Regions from separate parts of the Paenibacillus sp. KACC 21273 genome, predicted to be linked through region 1. Evidence: riboswitches for the same ligand, from Rfam matches in the RefSeq annotation. Region 1 holds a riboswitch; the other holds the start of a gene.

Evidence for each region. Region 1 has a riboswitch for cyclic di-AMP ahead of kdpF (K(+)-transporting ATPase subunit F). Riboswitches for the same ligand answer to the same signal wherever they lie in the genome.
Region 2: linked by a shared signal. The riboswitch ahead of PQ460_RS01040 (hypothetical protein) and the one ahead of kdpF (K(+)-transporting ATPase subunit F) in region 1 are both predicted to bind cyclic di-AMP.

The regions. Positions count from the first base shown of each region.
Region 1 covers NZ_CP117876.1:3,104,438-3,110,575, forward strand. The annotation lists gene kdpA (potassium-transporting ATPase subunit KdpA) at 70-1,740, opposite strand; gene kdpF (K(+)-transporting ATPase subunit F) at 1,760-1,840, opposite strand; cyclic di-AMP (ydaO/yuaA leader) riboswitch at 2,089-2,270, opposite strand; cyclic di-AMP (ydaO/yuaA leader) riboswitch at 2,333-2,537, opposite strand; gene PQ460_RS13490 (SMI1/KNR4 family protein) at 3,089-4,639, opposite strand; gene PQ460_RS13495 (DUF4177 domain-containing protein) at 4,848-5,051, opposite strand; gene PQ460_RS13500 (histidine phosphatase family protein) at 5,284-5,880, shown strand; gene PQ460_RS13505 (YwqG family protein) at 6,061-6,138, opposite strand, start outside.
Region 2 covers NZ_CP117876.1:218,377-224,514, forward strand. The annotation lists gene PQ460_RS01015 (DUF4153 domain-containing protein) at 1-1,051, shown strand, start outside; gene PQ460_RS01020 (hypothetical protein) at 1,098-1,394, shown strand; gene PQ460_RS01025 (SDR family oxidoreductase) at 1,503-2,192, opposite strand; gene PQ460_RS01030 (universal stress protein) at 2,431-3,081, opposite strand; gene PQ460_RS01035 (hypothetical protein) at 3,133-3,591, opposite strand; cyclic di-AMP (ydaO/yuaA leader) riboswitch at 4,003-4,179, shown strand; gene PQ460_RS01040 (hypothetical protein) at 4,301-4,696, shown strand; gene PQ460_RS01045 (oxidoreductase) at 4,778-5,515, shown strand; gene PQ460_RS01050 (hypothetical protein) at 5,561-5,881, shown strand; gene PQ460_RS01055 (hypothetical protein) at 5,905-6,138, shown strand, end outside.

The DNA.
Region 1 (6,138 bases):
ATAACTCATTGTGTAACAATCATTTATTTTTCTCATTTTACATCATGAGATGAGTGTATCTTTTTCTTTTTACAACGTTAGCATTTCTGCAATCGGTCCAAGTACAACTGCCGGGAAAAACGTAAGCGCACCGACTAAAATAACAGAAATAATAAACATACCGCCGAACAATGCTTGATCTGTACGCAATGTTCCGCTTGTTTCTGGAACAGGTTTTTTCGCCATTAATGACCCTGCAACAGCTAACAACGTTACCATTGAGAAATAACGACTGATAAACATAACGACACCGGTCATAATATTCCAAAACGGTGTATTATCGCCTAATCCTTCAAATCCTGATCCGTTATTCGCAGCTGATGAAGTAAATTCATACAACGCTTGTGTTAATCCATGATAACCCGGATTAGAAATCGTATCGGATTGTGTCATCACAGCTATTGCTGTTGGCGCTAATACCAATAAAGGTTGAATAAGCAATGTGACTGCAATCAGCTTCATTTCTTTACCTTCAATTTTGCGACCGAGAAATTCAGGTGTTCGTCCAACCATTAGACCGGATAAGAACACAGCAATAATGGCATACATTAGAATATTTAATAACCCTACACCAGAACCGCCAAATACCGTATTAAGCATCATATTCCCAAGTGAAATCAATCCGCCAATAGGTGTCAACGTGTCATGCATGTTATTGACAGCACCTGTCTCTGAAGCGGTTGTGACGACAGAGTAGAATGAAGATTGTGCTTCACCTAACCGTACTTCTTTCCCTTCCATCGATCCAGACTGATGTTGAATACCTAATTGATTAATCAATGGATTCCCTTGAGATTCACTAACAAGAGATACACTAAGCATGACGACAAACATCATTACCATCGACACAAATAATACTCTACCTTGTTTGGAGTTGCCAACCATTTTACCATACGTAAATGGAAGTGACATCGGCACAAGTAACATCATTAACATCTGTAACATGTTACTGAATCCGCCCGGATTTTCAAAAGGATGAGCAGAGTTGGCTCCAAAATATCCGCCACCATTGTTACCTAATTCTTTGATCGCTAGAAATGATCCTATAGGGCCGGTACCAATCTGTTGCTCTGTTCCTTGTAACGTCTGCGCAGTGATTAAAGTATGCAATGTCTGCGGTACACCTAATCCTACAAATACAATTGCCATCACAAATGCTAATGGTAACAAGATTCGTGTGATTGCTCGTACGAGATCTGTAAAGAAATTACCGAGTGGCTTACCTGTGATTCCTCTAATAAATGCAATAGCGACTGCAATCCCTGTTGCCGGCGATACAAACATCATAAAGATGATCGCTGTCATCTGTGAAAATAAAGACAATCCGCTTTCTCCGCTATAATGCTGTAAATTGGTATTTGTAATAAAACTAATCGCTGTATTAAATGCCAGATCAGGACTCATATTGGTGATCCCTGCTGGATTCATTGGTAAAATATGTTGGAAACGAAAGATCATGTACGTAATCAGCAAGATCACTGAATTACTGATCAGAACTGCTCCTGCATACTGCTTCCATGTTTGATTTTCATTTTTGATACCGCCGAACCTGTAAATCCATTTTTCTATCGGATAAAACCAACGATCCAAGCGATTGGGTTTATTTTCAAAAGCATAAGCAATATAATGTCCGGTTGGCCGAGCAATAAGTATAGCGATGATAATAGTGACTGCAATTCCGATATATGAAAAGATACTCACGATGTTCTCCCCTGACCCATTAGAATTTTTCTGGATAAATCAATGCATAACATAGATAGATTGTTAATCCACCAATAATAATCCACAGCAGCCAAGTCATCGCTCATTCCTTCTTTCTCCGATAGCTACAGATGCCCATTGCAGCAACCCGCTCAACCCTAAAGTCATGATCACCATTAAACCAATCATCAGTATATCCATCATGTGTGTAAGACTCCCTGCATTCATTTTGTAAGTAATCATTTGCTAAAAAAGGCATAAAAAAAGAAGCCTGGAGAAAAGCAGAACTTTTCCCCAGGCCTCTACAAACACGCACACTTATCGTGTACCTGCCGAGTTGCTGGTTAGGAGTTCTCCCCTATACGCTTACGGAGTTAGCTGTCGGATTCGGGCTGGAAGATCGCCCGTTCCGGTAGATACCGGAATTCACCCCATGTTGTGTAGTAACTGACTCTTCGTATCAGTTATCTTCATCAACGGTTGGTTCCCCCGCTTTTCATATGCATATGAAAATTAAGCGTTGTGACATTGTTAACATATCAAAAAACACAGAGTCGTATTACACTGTGTCAGATCGGCACAAGCTTCACACTTCTCTCCTAATCCACGCTTACGAGGTTAGCTGTCGGATTCGGGCGGTGAGAGTCGCCCTACTGCATTGTCTGACTATACCATGGTTAAGTCAGTATGCAGATTCACCCCAACGATTCACATTCCGGCTCTCACACCGTTTTGTGAAATCGCAATTTGGTTCCCCCGTTTTTCGGTTAATACCGAAAACTCAGCGATCAACAAACATTGGAAACTTCATTTATATCAGTTGCTGAATCGTATTCATCAACTGCCTGCAATGAATAATACGCCTGTCCTTGTCAACTGTAAAGCTGAGAAAAGACGCAAAAAAAGCTGTGAATCATCACAGCTTTCATTTTCAGATAACTATTGAAAAGTTATCTATCTCAAGCTCCTATTTTCTCTCTTTTTCATCGTTTATCTACTTTTTTATTTTAGTTACATGATATTGATCATTGTTTTGCAGTAAATTCTGAAAACGATTATGTCATTTGTTACGCAATATCCTATCATTTTGTCTTGTTATGTCAACCTGTATAAATTTCATAAGCAAAATGGTACAACGTGCTGATATCTGAATCAATAGCATTATATTTTTCGTATAATCAAAATTGTCTTAACATATTCTATTGAATTTATACCTAATTAGAAAATTGATAGTCAACTACATTTTTATCATTTTAGGTAAAAAATAATAAAAAAACAAAAAAAGACTCTGTCGCTTTTGAGCTATACAGAGTCTTTGGGACTGATTAGATATGATTAAAGTATCGTATTAACGTATATGACTGTGCCAGATTTCTTCTTCTTCATCTGTCATTTCGCCTACAATTTTGTGGAATTTCACATATTGAGCGAACGAGTTTTTGAGTAATTGAAATTGAGCAAATGAACCGCTAAATTGCTCTAAAGACACCGATTTGGAGATCGTTTCAATATTGCTAATTTGACAGCCACTATTCAATTCCAATTGCTTCAGATTAGGTAGATCGGCAATCGCTGAAATATCGGAAATACGAGTATCATGAATCGTTAGCATTTCTAACTGTTCACATGCTTGTAGACAACTCATATCGGCAAAATAAGCATCTTCAATATGCAGTTTGCGCAAAGATAAAGACTGACTGATCTGTTGCCAGTCTTCCGCTGTCCATGCACCAGGCGAACACACTTTCAATTCCCGTAGTCCTGAAATAGAAGATAAAGCTTCTACAGCTTCTCGGGAAGGTGAAGAAAGAGCCAGAGTCGTTAACTGTTGCATCTTCGCCAAAGGCGTATAATCTTGAATACGTGTATCGGTACAATCCAGATTACATAGATGCGGTAACGTTGCTAAAGGATCTAAATCTTCAATCAACGTCCCTTCTAAATTAACAATTTGCAAATAAGGCAGTCCACGTAATGGAGTAAGATCACGAATCGGATTGCGAACAAGATATAATTTTTTGAGTTCTCGACAATTTGCAAGCGGTCGAATATCTTGAATCTCATTTACACTTAAAATTAATTCACGTACCTCATGACAACGTTCAAGTGGTGTAATATCTGTAAGCTGTTCACGAATCAAAAAGATTTGATGAGCATGGATAAACTCTTCGACCGTATTTGATTTGTTGATAATACGCTCTTGCCAGTCTTGATCTAATTGTTGGAACCATTCTTGTAACGGAATCTCAGGCTCATCAGAAGGTGTATTGGTTTTGGGTAGATCGGCTAACGCATATGCCTGTGCATCTTTGAGCATACGTGATTGTTCGTTGCGACCGTACATCCAATACTTGAATCCATCATCTTCTTCGACAGTGTAATTTCCATGACGCACCGTATCACGCATAAAATGAATAAATTCACCCAGACTACGGGCAATCACATACTTCATTTCTTCATCACGTCCAAAGTTAATCACCTGTCCGACTACTCCATGTTCTGCTGGAGCCAAATCGATCCCTAGATGATTCCCTCCGCCATCATGGCAAAACGGAATCCAATTGCGGTTGATATACTGCTCTTTGATCCAACCGGATGGAATCGAATAATGATCTCCCATCGTCTGATATTCAGGCTCTAGCTCAGACCATATTTTCCACTCGCTAATCATTTCTTCTAGACTCAAAAATTGCAAACCAAAAAAGAATCCCGGACCACTACGAGACTCCCCATTGTGTATATGATACAGTTCTTTAAGATCATCCGGGAAAGAGACACCTATAGTATGTTCAGCCTGCTCTATTTCTTCATCTCCAGCCGAAGCTTTTAATGATTCTTCAAGACTGTTCAATTCTGGTCGTAATATGGATTTGATTTCTTCTAACCATGTTCCGATCATTGTTGTTTCCTCCTGTTCCATGAGGCTTTCTTTGTGCTCATGATCATCGTTCTATGTTAAAGTATACCGTTCCTTATTCCGTATACCTAATTTTGCAAAGATAACATCACCTAAAATATAACATGTATGAACCGATATTAAAGGTAAAGATCATCATTTATCAAAAAGGGCTAGACCAGTATGTACTTTAGATATAGCTCTAACAACATTAATCGAGCAAAGCGCTTCGTTTAAAAATTAAAATAATTTCTCGTGAACCGCCCTGTGCAAGACTGGTATCAAATGTCGATACAAGCTCCCATCCATCAAATCCATAGGCGTTTAATTGCTCTTGTAGTTCTGCATCATCTACTTTGCCACCTAGAAAGCCTCCAGCGTGTAATTTGACTGTACGATATTCCCATTGACTCATTATATTCTTCCTTTCTTTTACCAAATTCATCTTAGATTATAAGCTTACGACTAAATATACACGATTACGTGTCAGGTTTCAAAACGTTGCCTTACAGTAGTATACTTTTATTTTAAAATAAATAGCGAATAGTGTCCCTTCATTGCACGACTATGTTAAACTTAAATTATCTACTTATTTTTTGTACAGGAACAGCACGACCATACTATTGTGGAGGAATTATACAAGACTCATGACGAAGATAATCGGACTTGTCCGCCATTTTAAAGTAAATAAAGAGTTTCCTCTTCGCCAATTTGTTACAGTGAGTGAACTGATCGCCTGGCTAGAAGAGTATGATATCGCTGATATTCACGATGGTACAACAGATCTACGTGGATTCAATTGGGAGAAATGTTTTGCAAGCGATCTACCGCGTGCGATTAAAACGGCACGTTCAATTTATGATGGCGAGATTACAGTGATGCCCGAGTTACGTGAACTTACACCTCCAAGTTTTAATACGAATATACGTATTCCTTTTATCGGCTGGGGCGTTCTTTTCAAAATCGCTCCATTGCTTAGTCGAAGATATCGCCGCATGATTCGGGAAGTAGAAGCACGCATTAATCGAGCATTAGATGTTATTTTGTCTTCGGAAGAAGAGCATATTCTGGTAGTGAGTCACTGGGCATTAATGTTGTACATGCGTAAGCAATTGGTCAAACGTGGATTCAAAGGCCCACGTATGCGACAGGTAGAAAATGGAAAACTACATGTCTTTCAAGCAATCACTGTACAGTCTCCTTATCCGATCAAAAATAAACAAACGCATAATCAATTAGATTAATAACTGGCATCACACAAATATAGACTATGCTGTTCCTGTAAGATGATAAGGAACCGCATGGTCTATTTGAGTCAGGTCTTGAGTTAGGTCTATTGGACATGTAATACATTTTCTATCATTCATTTATCGTTCAGCAATCTATATCTATGCTCAATTAGACTGTATAGCGAATGTTCTATTTTAACTTGAATAGAGGGAACAATACGTTCGGTCAAAGTTTAACTGTATCAGATCTTCTTTGCGGATAAAAAAATGAAT
Region 2 (6,138 bases), 2.5 Mb from region 1:
AACATCGGCTGATCGCATATTTGGAAATTTATTATCTACATTGCCGAATTGGATTGATGGACTGTCGTTTGGAGAAGGTAGTTTTCGTGTGTTATGGATTGTGATTGGAGGACTGATCTTTTTCGGATATTTGTGGGGATTTGTACAACCCTATATCTATCCGCCAGTCGTTGATTATAGACAACAACCGCTACCCCGTTCAGCTTCTTCTGCCTCTGGAGTCGGTCTATCTTCACCTGTTCCGCCTGTCTATGGACCGCAACCGCTATTAGCGTCTCCTGTTGCTAAGCGTGATCCGGTACGCATTGATCCTATTATTATGGCGACGATACTGATCTTGATTAATATCGTGTATGTGCTCTTTGTAGTGGTGCAGTTCTCTTACTTATTCGGTGCAGGGCAAGGGCAGATTCCAGATGGGCATTCTTATGCAGAGTATGCTCGCAGTGGATTTGTTGAACTGGTCATGGTGACTTCATTGAACTTTGTAATTATGGTATGTGTACTTTTGTATATGGCAGACAGCAATCTGATCTTGCGCCGTATCAACAATAGTATGTTGTATATTTTACTGATTTGCTCTGGTGTGATGTTATATTCAGCATTTGCCCGTCTTATCTTATATGAACAAGCTTATGGATATACGTATACCCGTTTTCTTGTGCATGCGTTTATGATCTTTCTCGGTGTATTATTACTGGTCGCAGGCTTGCGTATCTATTGGAAAAAGGTACCACTTGTCAAATGTTATATCGTGCTTGCGCTTACCGCTTATGTGGTTGTGAATTATGTAGGGATGGATCGAATTATCGCTGTGCAGAATTTAGATCGATATGAACAGACAGGACAGATTGATTTCGATTATCTCAACAATTTGTCCAGTGATGCGATTCCTGTATTGTTACAGCGAAGTGCGACACTATTACCTGCATCTCAGCATTATTTCCGTCAGGATAAAGCTTATTTATTTGAAAAAGAACAATCCTGGCAGTCGATTAACTGGGCAGATTACCGCGCAATACGAGCGCTTCGTAGCGATGGATCTTCTTAATTTGGATCGAAAAGCATATTATCTTACAGCACCAAAGGAGCGAAATATGATGGTAACTCAAGCATTGATCGAATGGAATATAGATCCCACTTCGTTGCCACAGCAGAAATGGTTAACCGATCAACAACTCAATGTAGACTTGTATTCTTCTACCGTTGACCCTACAGAGGAAGGATGGAATATCCAGATTCGAATTACAGAATCATTGCCAGATTCTTGGAATACGTATGCAGAAGTTCAATTTCTGACCGATCCCGATGATCCGTTAGAAGAAGGATTTACATTTTTATTATGGGCAGGTTCTTATGTAGCCGATGTGACGATTGTAGGGGAAACTCATTAATATATAACGCAAAAAGCTCTCCATATCAAAGGAGGGCTTTTTTATATAGTCTATGGTGTTTGTTCTATGCTAGAGCCATCATTGATCTTATATCTATAGTCAATACACTTAACTTTGTTGTTGCGTTGGAGCTAGAGCGATCTCACGAATATTGATACTTTGAGGCTGACTGAATGCAAAGTAAATCGTATCTGCAATCGTTTGTGGCATTAAGTTGAGTTTAGCTTTTTCTCCGGTCGTCTGATCGTTCCACTCGGTCTCAGTTAATCCAGGAGAGATCGTAACGACCCGTACGTTGTGCGGAGCTACTTCTTCGCGTACATTTTCACTGATTGAATGAACAGCAAATTTGGTTCCACCATAAGCGACATGATCGGCAAATGTTTTTTTGCCTGCAATCGAGCTGATATTGATAATAGTACCTGACTTTTGCTCAATCATTGATGGAAGTACAGCTTGCATCCCATTCAGAAGTCCAATGACATTGGTATTATACATCTCTTGCCATTCTGCTGGATCTTGAGTCGTAATATCACCAAGCAACATTCGACCTGCATTGTTCACAATCCCTTTGACCGGACCGAAATGTTCTTCTGCTTCTGCAATCGCTTGATCCAGAGCAGGTCGATCTGTAATATCAATAATCGCTTTCATCACCTGACGACCAGCAAATGCTTTTAACCGATCTTCGCGACGAGAAAGTAACAATACATTATGTCCTTTAGCGATAAAAAGTTTGGCAGTAGCTTCTCCTATACTTGACGACGCGCCTGTAATCACAACAAATCCTGTTTTCATAATTCAATAAACTCCTTTATTGATATGAGATAGTGGAAGGGAACAACTTCACATTATCATGTCTAGGTAAGGAGCACAGTGAGAAAGATTATAGTTAACAACATTTTTGAATATAAATTTTTGATAATCAAAATATATTCCAATTGATACCCCTGATCGCATAGCAAATTACCTGCAACCCTTTGATAGATGAAGGGATTGCAGGCTAGTAATGAATATATGATTGACAGTCGCTATATTACACCGAATGAGGTTCCAATACCAATTCATCAATCAACTTGCCTTTAAATACTTTCAGATATTGATATTGCCCGTCGATACATAATTTGAGCAATCCATTATCGAAGTCTGTATGCATATCTTTGAAAAAGATACCTTCTGTAATGATCGGTCGACCATGCGTCTCATACGCAATTTCGTATCCGCGCGAAGTCTGAATCACGTCTACATCTACGCCTTGTTCATGGGTTTCTTCGAGATGGGCTTGCATACGCTGTACCGCTACAATATGTAGATCGATCGCTCCCAGCTTTTCCAGTAGGTCGTTTACGATCGAACCTTTTATAATTTCTTGCCAGCGAGTCTGAGCCGATTGTCCAATAATAAGTTGCGTAATATCGTGTTGTTGAGCGGTAGAAGTAATAATATCAGCCGCTTCTTGTCCGTTACTTTCTAAAAGCACAAAATGACCGCCAGCTTCTTCTGTTAATTTACGCCATAACGCTACATAGTTCTCTTGTTGTTGATCCATTTCATCGAGAGGTTGATCGATTACACTTAATACACAAAGTGGAGACTGAATAAGTTGAGATAAATGAATACCACGCCTGATCAATCGTTCTCCATTGGGTCCATAATACACACAGACCATAATCTTTTCAGAATTCAAGCTAGATACACTCCTTTATTGAGGTAGTTATGATCCATTAACCATAATTATTTAAAAGGAATAATACGCGATTGTATAATCTAACAAAAAAGCATGATTCACCAGTATATCAGAAGATGCCCATACATCGGGCGGATCTTGTAGTCGATTGCATAGATCAGTTAAAGCCTCTACCATCACCTGACTACGCACATCTCCCCAGCTAGCATGATGTTGATCGATATGAGATTGTGCTTGCTGTAACGAGCATTTTTTCAGCGTAGAGAATACCCGGCACCATTTCACCAAGTCTAAATGTTGAACCTGATCGGTAAACGAATATTCCGCCCAACCAGTAATCCCATGACTTGCTATTTTTAACAGCCCACAATGCAGATACCCATCCATATCAGGTAATGCGAGCAGATGATTATCATACTGGAACACTTCAATCGAATGAATATGATGTGTAGCCAGATCCACCGTGGATACAGTGTTGCTAGCAGGCGCTATCGGCGAAATTAAACTCATCTCAAATCTACACTCCTTCAAATAAAATCGCTATCTCTATACACAGTAAAACCAGATAAATCAGTAGCCGGCACACTTTTTTGATGTCAGATATTGTTAGCAATCATAGTACCGTTAAGGGTAGAAGTAAAATCAAATCTAAGCTTTTAATAGGCGTTATATGCTTGAAAATAACGATGTAATCGGATTCATTGGTCTCAATCACGTTCTAATGGCTATCATGCTCGCTGATACAACCGTTTATATAAATACTGCGCAAACAGCAGAAAAAGAAGGATGGAATGATGCAAATAAGAGCATACTGCTCAAAAGATAAAGGAATTGATTCAAATTCACTCTTTATGAAGATTCAGACTGCTTTACAAACGAAAAAGGCGGGCGTATGATTTCATTCAAGTTCATTACAGCTTAATGGCTGAAAGGCTAAATCTAGACCTTTCAGAAAGCGGGGGAACCATACGAATAGACAGGGTATTACAGATCTATTCAGGGGTGAATCAGAGACGACAGCTCAGGCTGATCTATCTGTAGGGAGACTCTTACTTCCGAATCCGTCAGCTAACCTCGTAAGCTGCAATAAGAGAGACGACAACAGTCATCTATGCCATATCAGGGGCTTTTTTTGCTCCTGTCTTAGAAGCTGATGAAGAGGTCCTCTTCTAACGGCTTTTTTTTGTTGTCTACAATGAGTGGAGGAGCGCGAACACGCATGGAGTACGAACAGGAATTTGTACTGGTATCGCCTGCTACAGTAGCAGGGGAGCAATTTATTCAATTACTCAAAGTTAAAAAAATACCGTTTGCTATTATAGTGAACAGTCAGGCAGATCAGCTTCGATTTGAAAAGATAGGCATTGAGCATATTCTAGTAATAGATACTCAGCGACAAGACTTATGGCGTATCCCGCAATTGAATATTGGCAAAATCTATTTATTTGAACGTAGTCTACCGTTATGTTGTCGTTATATCCAGATCTGTCGTGCATGGACATCTGATAAGCTATATGTCATTACAGAAGGCAGCCAATCACGCTTAATTTATCGTGGTTTGGGTGCAGATTATATTATTCATACCAATGGAAGTAGCGCTTCGTTTTTATTATAAAAAAAGACTGCTGATCCAACGATCATTTTATTTTGCAATTTGTCGGTGATATCTTGATAATAAAGAAGATAGAGAACCAAGATGATGCGCAGAATGGAGATGATCGTTGTGATCGGTAAAACAGCACTCGTCGCTGGAGCAACAGGTCTTGTGGGCAAAAAGTTGTTGCGTCAGTTATTAGATAGCACAGAATATACACGAGTGATTGCTCTTGTCCGTGAACCTGTGCAACAACTACAACATCTGAAGTTGCAACAGATCGTAGTGGATTATCATAGATTAGAAGATTATCGAGCAGAGATGAAAGCAGATGATGTTTTTTGCTGTCTCGGTACAACGATTAAGCAAGCAGGAACGCAAGCGCAGATGATCGAGATTGATGTATTGTATCCTGTGTCTGTCGCTATGGTGGCGTATAAACAAGGAGCCAAGCAGTTTATCGTGATTAGCTCGATGGGCGCTGATCCCAAATCCAGTATTTTCTATACACGTACCAAAGGAGATATGGAGCAACGGTTACAACAAGTTGGTTATTCTTCATTATCGATTGTTCGCCCCTCTTTATTGCTAGGCAAACGCAAAAATAGCCGCGCAGGAGAGCAATTCGGTGCTGTAGTCTCTCAAGCATTATCATTTCTAATGATAGGTCCTCTCCGCAAATATCGAGGTATCGAAGCAAGTGACGTTGCACGAGCGATGTATCGGATCGCTCAGACCTCCAAGTCAGGTACTCACATATATATGTCAGATCAATTGCAACGAATCGCAGACGAGTCCCAGAGTCGCTCTGCTTCGATAAGCAAATCAGCGAGATCGTAGTAGGTTATAGTTCAATTTTTAATTATAGAAATGGAGAATATCAATATGCCTCAGTTAGAACCAAAGCAAGCCGCTTCAATTATCGAAAAATGGATTGCTTTTTACGATATGGATAATGCCAAAGCATGGGATAAAGACGATTATCCTTTTATCCAATCTTCTTGCAAAGTGATGCGCAGTGCTATTCAAGCATTACGTGGAAAAGCACCTGCACCTAATGAACGTCGCAAAATCGTGACTGGACTTGAAGATTGGTTAGATGATTCATTTATGGACGATCCGAATGAATGGGAAAAAGAAAATAAAGCATTTGTGCAAGAAGCATTAGAAGCGATTCAATTTACGATTCAATTTCTACAAAAATAATGAATAACAGGTAGGAGTGCTCTATGCCAGACGGGTATATTCCACTGTGCAGTCGTGTAATTGGCGATTTTTATATTGCATTTGAACCGCACTCCCATAGTCTAAATATCTATATGCAAAGACCAGAACCAGCGCTCGAAGGGTCTACAGATAGTTCTACGATTATATCGGATGATCAATCTACCATTCCGCCTGCTTCGATGTTGTTGATCGGGTATCTCAAGGTCACATATTCACAAGCTGCTAAGCCTACCGAG